4 regions of the Aliirhizobium sp. YIM B11859 genome follow, and region 3 is predicted to be linked to each of the others. Evidence: predicted binding sites of a transcription regulator. Region 3 holds the regulator's gene; each other region holds the start of a gene.
The links. The regulator LexA, encoded in region 3, represses DNA repair genes until DNA is damaged. The targets are predictions, from matches to a motif close to TGTTCNNNNTGTGTTCNG.
Positions count from the first base shown of each region.

Region 1: a site for LexA is predicted at 1,148-1,165, ahead of AC2GXZ_RS26975 (ImuA family protein). Genes of this name have one in related genera too.
Region 2: a site for LexA is predicted at 870-887, ahead of AC2GXZ_RS30600 (DUF2461 family protein). Genes of this name have one in related genera too.
Region 4: a site for LexA is predicted at 1,092-1,109, ahead of AC2GXZ_RS29530 (DUF3072 domain-containing protein). Genes of this name have one in related genera too.

Region 1 is NZ_JBXHAY010000009.1:93,859-96,056, reverse strand. Features, by position in the region: gene AC2GXZ_RS26990 (HpcH/HpaI aldolase/citrate lyase family protein) at 1-361, shown strand, start outside; gene AC2GXZ_RS26985 (DUF1737 domain-containing protein) at 358-564, shown strand; gene AC2GXZ_RS26980 (metallopeptidase family protein) at 577-1,014, opposite strand; gene AC2GXZ_RS26975 (ImuA family protein) at 1,186-2,121, shown strand; gene AC2GXZ_RS26970 (Y-family DNA polymerase) at 2,093-2,198, shown strand, end outside.
Region 2 is NZ_JBXHAY010000017.1:30,804-33,001, forward strand. Features, by position in the region: gene AC2GXZ_RS30590 (PhnA-like protein) at 1-144, opposite strand, end outside; gene AC2GXZ_RS30595 (hypothetical protein) at 588-773, shown strand; gene AC2GXZ_RS30600 (DUF2461 family protein) at 930-1,580, shown strand; gene AC2GXZ_RS30605 (DUF3253 domain-containing protein) at 1,676-1,933, opposite strand; gene AC2GXZ_RS30610 (DUF1543 domain-containing protein) at 2,053-2,198, opposite strand, start outside.
Region 3 is NZ_JBXHAY010000013.1:9,355-11,552, reverse strand. Features, by position in the region: gene kdsA (3-deoxy-8-phosphooctulonate synthase) at 1-39, opposite strand, end outside; gene AC2GXZ_RS29130 (VOC family protein) at 42-914, opposite strand; gene lexA (transcriptional repressor LexA) at 1,111-1,827, shown strand; gene AC2GXZ_RS29120 (ComEC/Rec2 family competence protein) at 1,808-2,198, opposite strand, start outside.
Region 4 is NZ_JBXHAY010000014.1:9,551-11,748, forward strand. Features, by position in the region: partial or broken gene scpB (SMC-Scp complex subunit ScpB) at 1-499, shown strand, start outside; gene AC2GXZ_RS29530 (DUF3072 domain-containing protein) at 860-1,075, opposite strand; gene AC2GXZ_RS29535 (tetratricopeptide repeat protein) at 1,256-2,198, opposite strand, start outside.

The sequences.
Region 1 (2,198 bases), on a different contig from region 3:
GTTGATGCAGATCGTGCTTGCCGGCCGGGCCTATGGCGTTGATGTGGTCGACAGCGTGTTCAACGATTTCAAGGATGAAGCCGGCTTTGAAGCTGATTGCGCACAAGGCCGCGCCATGGGATTTTCAGGGAAAATGCTCGTTCATCCGGCGCAGATCGAGGCAGCGAACCGGCATTTCGCACCCGACCTGCAAAGCCTCGAGGAGGCCAAAGAAATTGTTGCCGCTTTCGAAGCGCCCGGTGCCAAAAGTCTCAATGTCGTCAACATAAATGGAAAAATGGTCGAGCGCCTTCATTTTGAAGAGGCTAAGAAGCTTCTGGCCCAGATTTCCGCAATTGCTGCAAGAAAGAAGATATCATGAAACTCTATCGTTTCCTCACCGGCCCGGACGACGCTTCCTTCTGCCACAAGGTCACGGCGGCACTGAACAAAGGGTGGGAACTTCATGGTTCCGCGAGTTATTCATTCAATGCCACAAGCGGTGAAATGCAATGCGGCCAGGCTGTGACAAAAACCGTGGACGGCAAGGATTATCATCCTGACATGAAGCTTGGCGAACAGTAATCACCGAACGGGTCAGCGCTGGATCGCATCCTCGGCGCTGGCTTCTATGCGTTCCATGTCATCGTCACTCAAGCCGAAATGGTGACCGATTTCATGGATCAGGACATGGGTGATGATGTCGCCCAGAGTTTCCTCGTTTTCCGCCCAGTAGTCCAGGATCGGCCGCCGGTAGAGCCTGATCCGGTTGGGCAGTTCTCCCGTTTCGACGGTAAACCGTTCCGAAATCCCGCGTCCTTCGAAAAGGCCAAGAAGGTCGAATGGCGTTTCCAGCGCCATGTCCTCGAAAACCTCGTCGTCCGGAAATTCTTCAACCTCGATAATCAGGTTTGTCGTAAGGGCTCTGAATTCCTGCGGAAGGTGGCCATAGGCCTCGATCGCTAACGATTCAAAGGTACTTATCGTTGGCGCATGGCGATCCTGCCAGTCGTTGGTTTGGTCGATGCGAGCCATGAGGCCTCCCTTTTACAGGTCACATATAAGGCCGATGGCGTTTTTTTTCGAGATAAGAATCATTGCTATAGCTAATCAGGAAAAGATTCCTGTCTTTGCGTTGTTGACTCTTTTCGATGGCTCTGGAATCCATAGGAACATAAAGTGAACAAATGGATTGGAGCTGACGCCATGGCGGACAATGCCACGGCGCGGGAGACGGTTTTTGCCCTGCGCAAACAGATTGCCAGATTGGAAGGCAAGCCTTTGCCGACAGAGGTTGCGGCAAAACAGGAGAATTTTGCCGTAGAACCAGACGAGGATGCGCACAAGGCAGGGCAGACAAGACTGTGTTTCGATATTCCGGTTTTCGACGAGGCGCTGGATGGTGGCTTAAGGCTGGATAGTCTCACCGAAATACGCTCGCATACCCTTTACGATGCCGGTGCGGCCAGTGGTTTTGCTCTCTCGCTCGTGGCATTAATGAAGGCCCGGAACCTTTCAGACGGGCCAGTGCTCTGGATTGCAGACGGATTTTCGGCAAACGAGGCTGGAATTCCTTATGCCGGAGGCATCAGGCAAATCGGCATCGATCCTCATCTGGTTTTTCACGCCTCGCCCCGCAGGCTGGACGACGCTCTCTGGCTTGCGGAGGCGGCCCTTACCAGCAAGGCCTTCGCTGCGACGATCCTGGAAATCCATGGCAATCCCAAACCTTTCGGCCTGACGGAAAGCCGAAGGCTGAAACTTCGGGCAAAAGCGGCGGGACGGCCGCTTTTGCTTCTGCGGCATGCGGGGGGCGAAGAGGCCAGCAGCGCTTCCTTCCGCATGCTTGTCGAACCGGCGCCGGCTCTGGAGCGGCGTCTTGGAGATGGAACGATGCTTGGCGGCAGCATCGGCCATCCAGTTTTCCGGATTACCCTTGAGAAAAGCCGCAACCCGGCTCCCCTTTCTCTCTTCCTAGAGTGGAACCTTCATGACCGCCAATTTCATCTCGCCAGAGGGACAAAAGGCCCTCACCTTCGTCAACGACCGACGCATTCTGGCGCTTCATTTTCCGCATCTGCCGACAGACAGGATCGCTCGCAGGTTGTGGGGGATGTCGTGGCGTTCGAAAGGGCGTCCTGATCATCCGCCGATCGTTTGTGCCGGTCGGTGCAATAATGCATTGCGTTTGACGGCGCTCGACGAGGTGGCCGAAGCAT
Region 2 (2,198 bases), on a different contig from region 3:
TAGTAGGTTGAGCAGAAGCTGGGTAACCAGCGCGACCGCTACGCCGGCAAAAATCGCGCCCCACGATACCTTGTTGTATGCCGAATTTAGGTAGGGATCAGATACCACGCCTCTGGCGTGCGTTACGGATACGGGTTCAGTCATTGGGGCGCCCTCGCACAAAGCTCACGATGTTGTGAGTGATGTGGGAACGCCCCGTGAGATTTTCCGTTCCAGAGCCAGTTTTAATCGATGTCGATAACCGCTCGTCAGTTAGTTACTTAAAGCAGACGGAATAGATCTTCTCACAGCGGCGCACTCCGCGCCCTGATGAAGACGGAGGGCAACAGCATCCAGCCTTTGGTCATCTCGTTTTCAGAAAGCTCACTCAGACGGAGCGTACCCATATGATTTCATTTCACCAGAGCAAAAATAGTGGGCCGACTGTGGCGTCCCAGTTGCCGAATTATTGAGCCGACCTCCTTAGAGCTGTCCCAAGACCGTAGCTGCCGTCAAGCCACCTTAATAGATGGTTCACCCTGCTTTTAGGACCGACGCAACTACTTTCATCATGCTCCGTTTTGAGACACAAATCGATGAGGGCGTAGATGACTTTCCTGGATATCGCGAAACTTGAGCAAGACCGTACCGACCTAATTGAGATCATCAACAGCTATCGCAAACTCACAGGGAATAATCCGGTCCATCACCGCTATCTCGCATGTCACCTCGTACGCTTGAATCAGATCAGTGCCCACATCGCCGAGCGGCGCGAGTTAGATTTGACCTGCTAACGAATTCGCGGACTTTTCTGGGCAGCCTTAAAAGGTATGTACGGCTTTCGGCTTATAGCCGGCCAATTCAAACAGATTCGCCGTCTGACATATTTCCGTTCCGTTTATGTTTTATTAGCTGATCATAGCAGCCGCTTGTCCCACACGGAATATACGATGATAGACCAGCCAACCTTGGAGTTCTTGTCCGAGGCGTCTAGAAATCAAAGCGCCGAGTGGATAGGCGACAACAAAACTCGTCTCGATCTTGCCCGCAGGAACCTGACCGAATTCACATTGGAACTCGTCGCGAGCGCTGGATTGGTGGATCCCCGTGTCGCACAAGCGAACAGCGACCCACGAAAATGCCTAGCGAGATCAACTGTTTTGAACGGTATCGGGTCGATCACTGTCCTAGTCTCGTTATCGAGAAACGCGGCTGCTACCTACTTTATGCAGATTTCCCCCGGCTCCTCTTACAGCGGAGGGGGAGCAATACTTCCGCCTCCTCGGCTCGCTCGCATTTTGCGGCAAACAATTGCGAGCCACACCGGCAAATGGCGAGGTATCGTGGAAGGTCCGTTGTTTCAGAAATATTTCCCGAACGGTTTGACCGGCGGGCATGAAATATGTGGCAGGGGGTATCTAAAAAATCACGATGCGCTCGATTTCTTCAATCTCAAGCACTTCGGCGCGTGTCGCAGCGTTTCAAACCAGTTGTTAACGTCTACCGACTTGGTCGAGGAAACAGTCAAATCCTTCGCCGCTGCTCGCGCCTTGGTTGACTACATTAATCGCGCGACGACGAAGCTCTCTGCGACTGGATGACTATAGGCACCTCTGCGTGCTCGTTGACGCGAAGCTCCATGTACGTGGAAGCGGCTTTGCGCGAGCACAGGCGTGACTGGCAGTACTCGTTCGTTTTAGCGACCGTGTCTTGGGGCACTTATTCTGTAGGGGCCGATTCGCTCTTTCATAGCAACCGATTTCCATGTCAGAACGATCTCTCCTCGCTCGATAAGGGCATCGACTGCGTCGTGAACAACCGGCATGTATATGCGCCAGTCGAGCGGAGTGTCGTTATCCTTTGCGAGGCTTCGTGCGACTTCGCTCGGACAGGTCGTGCCTGACTGTCGACTTGCGACGAAGCTCAAAATCGTTGACACTGCTTGCTCGCGCATAGTTCTGATACAATCTCCGGGAACGGCCAACCGTTATTAGATGGGTGCTAAAGCTATCGGTCATCATGCGTGGGGCGATGAAGGTGTCCGGCATCGAACCTGCGCCGGAAATATATAGGCTAAGCTAGCCTGAGATATTTGCAGACGAATTCGAACGGCCGTTCCTCCAGAGCTTTTGTCAACCGGATCGAGTATCCATAGTGCTTTGCTTGTGCGCTGACGTCGATCGCCTTTTCCACCTCGAAGACGTTGTCCTTATGGGGCA
Region 3 (2,198 bases):
TTCGCCGACCGAAACTTCAGAATTGGGGGAGACTGCCATATCTATTCCTCGAAGCCGAAAAACACGCCTTGGCCGGGCACTGGCGACACGAGCACGCGGCCATCCCGGCGGATGAATGCGACGTCATTAGCAGCAAGGGTGATCTCTGTCACGGCCAGATCGGCGGTACGGAATATCACGGCCTGGCCGGAAAGCCCCGTGGCAACCGCCGGACCGGCAAGCCCGAATTCCTGCAGCAACTGCTCGCGATCTAGGACCCGCACCCTGGCATTCTCGACGGCAAACACCATGCCAGACTCGCCGTCTTCGCCGTCGACAGAAAGGACATTCTGCAGCAGTGACGCCGATTCGGGCGGCGTCTCGGCGGCCAGAACGACCTCCTTCAACCCGGTGACGGCATTCGCATGCGAGCGCAGCGATCCCATGTCCTGCGGAAAGGAGACCACCCGCTGACAGGCAAAAGCGAAAAAATCGACAGCCTCCTGTTCGGCGGCAAAGGCCAGCCGGAACCGACCTTCTCTTTCGTCGCCTTCCGGTGACTTGATGATACGTGCGAACTCCAGCGGCTCTCCGGCGGATATTCCGTTCTCGACAAAACGCCGGTGATCGCCTGACGCGTCGTCGCTTGCAACCACGATCGCCGAAAGCCCCTGGCGCCCCCGGCGTCCGCGAAAGGCCATGTCGCGTTCAACGAAGACGTTGCCGCGCTTGACCGCCGCCCCCGCTTTACGACGGTCGGCCAGCGCCAACGGCTCCAGATAGGTGCCGTCCTCCAGGAAGATACAGGCATTGGCCGTGCCGAACGGGTGAAGGCCGTCCGGCGCCACGGTGAACCCAAGTGCCGACAGCCGTTCCCGTGCCAGGACGAGGTTGCCGACCGGCAAAACGAGATGATCGATTTTCCTTGCAGTCACGCACGTCCCCCAGACTTTGATCCGCCGGCAGTAGATTGGGCAGACCGCCGGCAAGCGCAAGTAGATTCCGACTGAGAACGTCATCCGGCATCTCAGAAAGTTATGATGTTTTCACGAAAATTTAGGGACTTGCGGAACACATATGGAACATATAGTGTCCGTTCTGCATTTGTTTCAAATCTGAAGGTGCATCAAGATGCTCACCCGCAAGCAACAGGAACTGCTTCTGTTCATACATGAACGTATGAAGGAGTCCGGCATCCCACCTTCTTTCGACGAGATGAAGGATGCGCTCGACCTCGCCTCCAAATCGGGCATTCACCGGCTGATTACGGCGCTGGAAGAGCGCGGCTTCATCCGCAGGCTACCGAACCGGGCCCGTGCGCTCGAAGTCATCAAGCTTCCCGAATCCTATGTGCAGACGCTGCAGCCCAAGCGCGGTTTTTCGCCGAGCGTCATCGAGGGAAGCCTCGGTAAAAAAATACCCGCCCCTGCCCCCGCTGCACCGGCCTCTGTAAACGAACCATCCTCCGCAAGCGTTCCCGTCATGGGCCGCATCGCGGCCGGCGTGCCGATTTCGGCCATTCAGAACAACACCCATGATATTTCCGTGCCTGTCGAGATGCTGGGCTCCGGCGAACATTATGCGCTGGAGGTGAAGGGCGATTCGATGATCGAGGCCGGCATCCTCGACGGCGACACCGTTATCATCCGTAACGGCAACACCGCGAACCCGGGCGATATCATCGTGGCACTTGTCGACGACGAGGAAGCCACGCTGAAGCGGTTCCGCCGCAAGGGTGGATCGATCGCGCTGGAAGCCGCCAACCCTGCTTATGAGACCCGCATCTTTCCGCCCGACCGGGTCAAGGTTCAGGGTAAGCTGGTTGGCCTCATCCGCCGGTATCACTAAGTTCGGCTGGATCATACGTGGTCTGCAGGTCACCGCCCTGTCCTGCAACCGGAATTGATGAGGCGCTTTGTATGGTGCCGAGCTCTTCCGGGGGTTGTTGTTGAGCCTCGACCAGCCAGTCAGGCAATGACCCGTCATAGACATCACGCCGCCAGTCATATTGGCGGTGAACGTTCCACGGTCGTGTTGCGGCCTGCATGCCTGCTTTCACCATCCATTGCTCGGGCATAAAAGAACCGGCAAAATCGATCTCGAGCGAGCCTGTCTTGCGCAGCGTTTTGCCGCTCAGCAGGGGCGTCCCTGACCGGCACTGATCGAACCGCGCCCGTGGCGCGATGACGAGACCGGCAATGTCACAGGCAGCCCCTGTG
Region 4 (2,198 bases), on a different contig from region 3:
GCTCATTGATGATCTGCGCGAGGAACTTAGTTCCCGGCCCTACGAGCTGGTATCGGTCGCCGGCGGCTGGCAGCATCGAACCCGACCGCGGTTCGCCGAGACGATCCGCGCTTCATCAGCGCCGACGCGGGGAGGGGCAGCAGCCCTCTCCAAGTTCGAGGCGATGGTGCTGATGGCGGTGGGATATTTCCAGCCGGTGACCCGCGGCGAGCTGTCGAAGATTTTTGGCAAGGAAGTCAGCCGCGACACCATCGGCAATCTGCGTGGCGCGGGTTTCATCGGCTCCGGGCCACGTAGCCCGACGCCCGGGGCGCCGTACACCTATGTGACGACGCCGCACTTCCTTTCGGCCTTCGGTATGGAGACGCTGCGCGACTTGCCAAACATCGAAGCGCTTGAGGATGCCGGGCTGCTCAGCCGACATGCGGTTCAAAACGAGATCGCCGCCTCGGAAGGCGGCGAAAGCGAGACGGACGAAGAAGCGTCCTTTATTGAATGATGCCTGTCGTCTGCAGCCGCTTCGTCATCGCGATCGGGCTACGAGCATCGCCGTCGAGGCAAGTGCTATCGAGAGGCCGAGCTTCATCGGGAACAGCAGCAACTGATCGAACAACTGGCTGTCGGAGTAGCCGGACGTCATGCTGCCGATAGACCGCTCGTACGACCGCCTCGGCGGCCTCTTGCACCTCTGCGCTGCTGACCGGCTCAATGCCGGAATGCCTGTTGGGATCGGTTCACCAAGCGTCAGGTCTGACACAGTCGCGTCCTTTCACGGTTGACGATCAATAAGTGCTGCAGCGAACAAAAGTTCCGCTTGGGCGTCCACCGCCGGACGTTTGACGCGCCACCGGTTCATGCGTCATTCCAGATCGAGCGACTGCTTGAGTTCATCGATCCGTTTTGAGGCCTCCGCCTTAGTCAAATCCTCGCCATAGGCCTCCGGCTGATGCGCCTGCTCCGACAAGGTCTTGAGATAGGAGCGTTGCGCGCCAGTCATCGGCTCGTCACCGCTGACCCAGTCGTCCGGGTCTTTCTGCGTGTTGGATGAGGTATCGGTTTTTGGGTTGTCACTCATAACGATCTCCTGAATTTGTTCTTCAAACGTTCTTGCCTCATTGATGGTTCCAGTGTCAGCTGGATCGGCAGCGTTTGGGGAAGGCAGGGGGGTAGATCTCAGCCTTAGTTGGGCCTATGAACTGGCAGTCGACAACCGTATGAAAGGCGATGCGGTGTTTTTCAATGTGAGCGGCAAGTTCTAACGGTCAAATCCCACGCCGGCCGTCTGCACCGGACCAAAATCATGCGCGATCTGTACAAGTGGCGCCCCAAGCGCTGAGGCGAGCGAAGGTTCGAAACGTCTGCTGGCGACAACCGACACCAGCATTTTGTCGAAATCCACATATTGTGTGCGCGCCTTTGCCAAGGCGGCCAGAAGTTGAGCTCTATCTGCTCCCAGCCGTTGCATAGCGGCAAGCTTTACCAATGTCGCGACCGGATCCGGCCTGGCCGCATCATCGACCCTCTGGATTGCAGTCTGAAGATTTCCGCGGCGATAGGCATCCAGCATAAGCACCAGGTTCGCTCCAACCGGCTTATAGACGCCGGCGTTGGAGAGGGCGGCATCTGCAAGGTTCAAGCCTTCGTCCCATCGACCAGTCAGATAGATGACGAGTGAAGCCTTGCTGAGCGTATCCGGATTTAGACCACCCAGCGATATGGCTCGTCTCGCCGCCGCGACCGCCTCATCCGCTCTTCCGGCCTGGTAATACGCACTCATCTGGCTAAGCGCTGCCCGTCCAGAGGTCGGCGATAGTTCGACAGCGCGGTTGGCGTGAGTAATCATGGCGCTCTGTTGCGTTGTTTCACCTGACAACCGGTTGAGAAACATCAGGACATTGGAAAGCACTGCATGGGCTTCGGCGCTATCCTCTCTTTGCTGCAAGCTTTGTTCGAGGCAGCCGGCGGATGATCTCAAAGCAGTGGCATTGCGGGACGCGATTGCCAGTTCGCCTCGCAAAACGCAGATATGACCAAGGTCGTCAGGAGACCATGCGGCAAGTTCTGAGGCGTGAAGCGGTCCTCCGGTGCCAGCGATCGCCACCGCGACGTTGTTCATGAGGTGCGCAAGGTCAGCCTGATCGGTTGTGTCGGCTGTCGCCTCGCCAGAGGCGGTGACCTCACCTATATCGGGCCGCGAC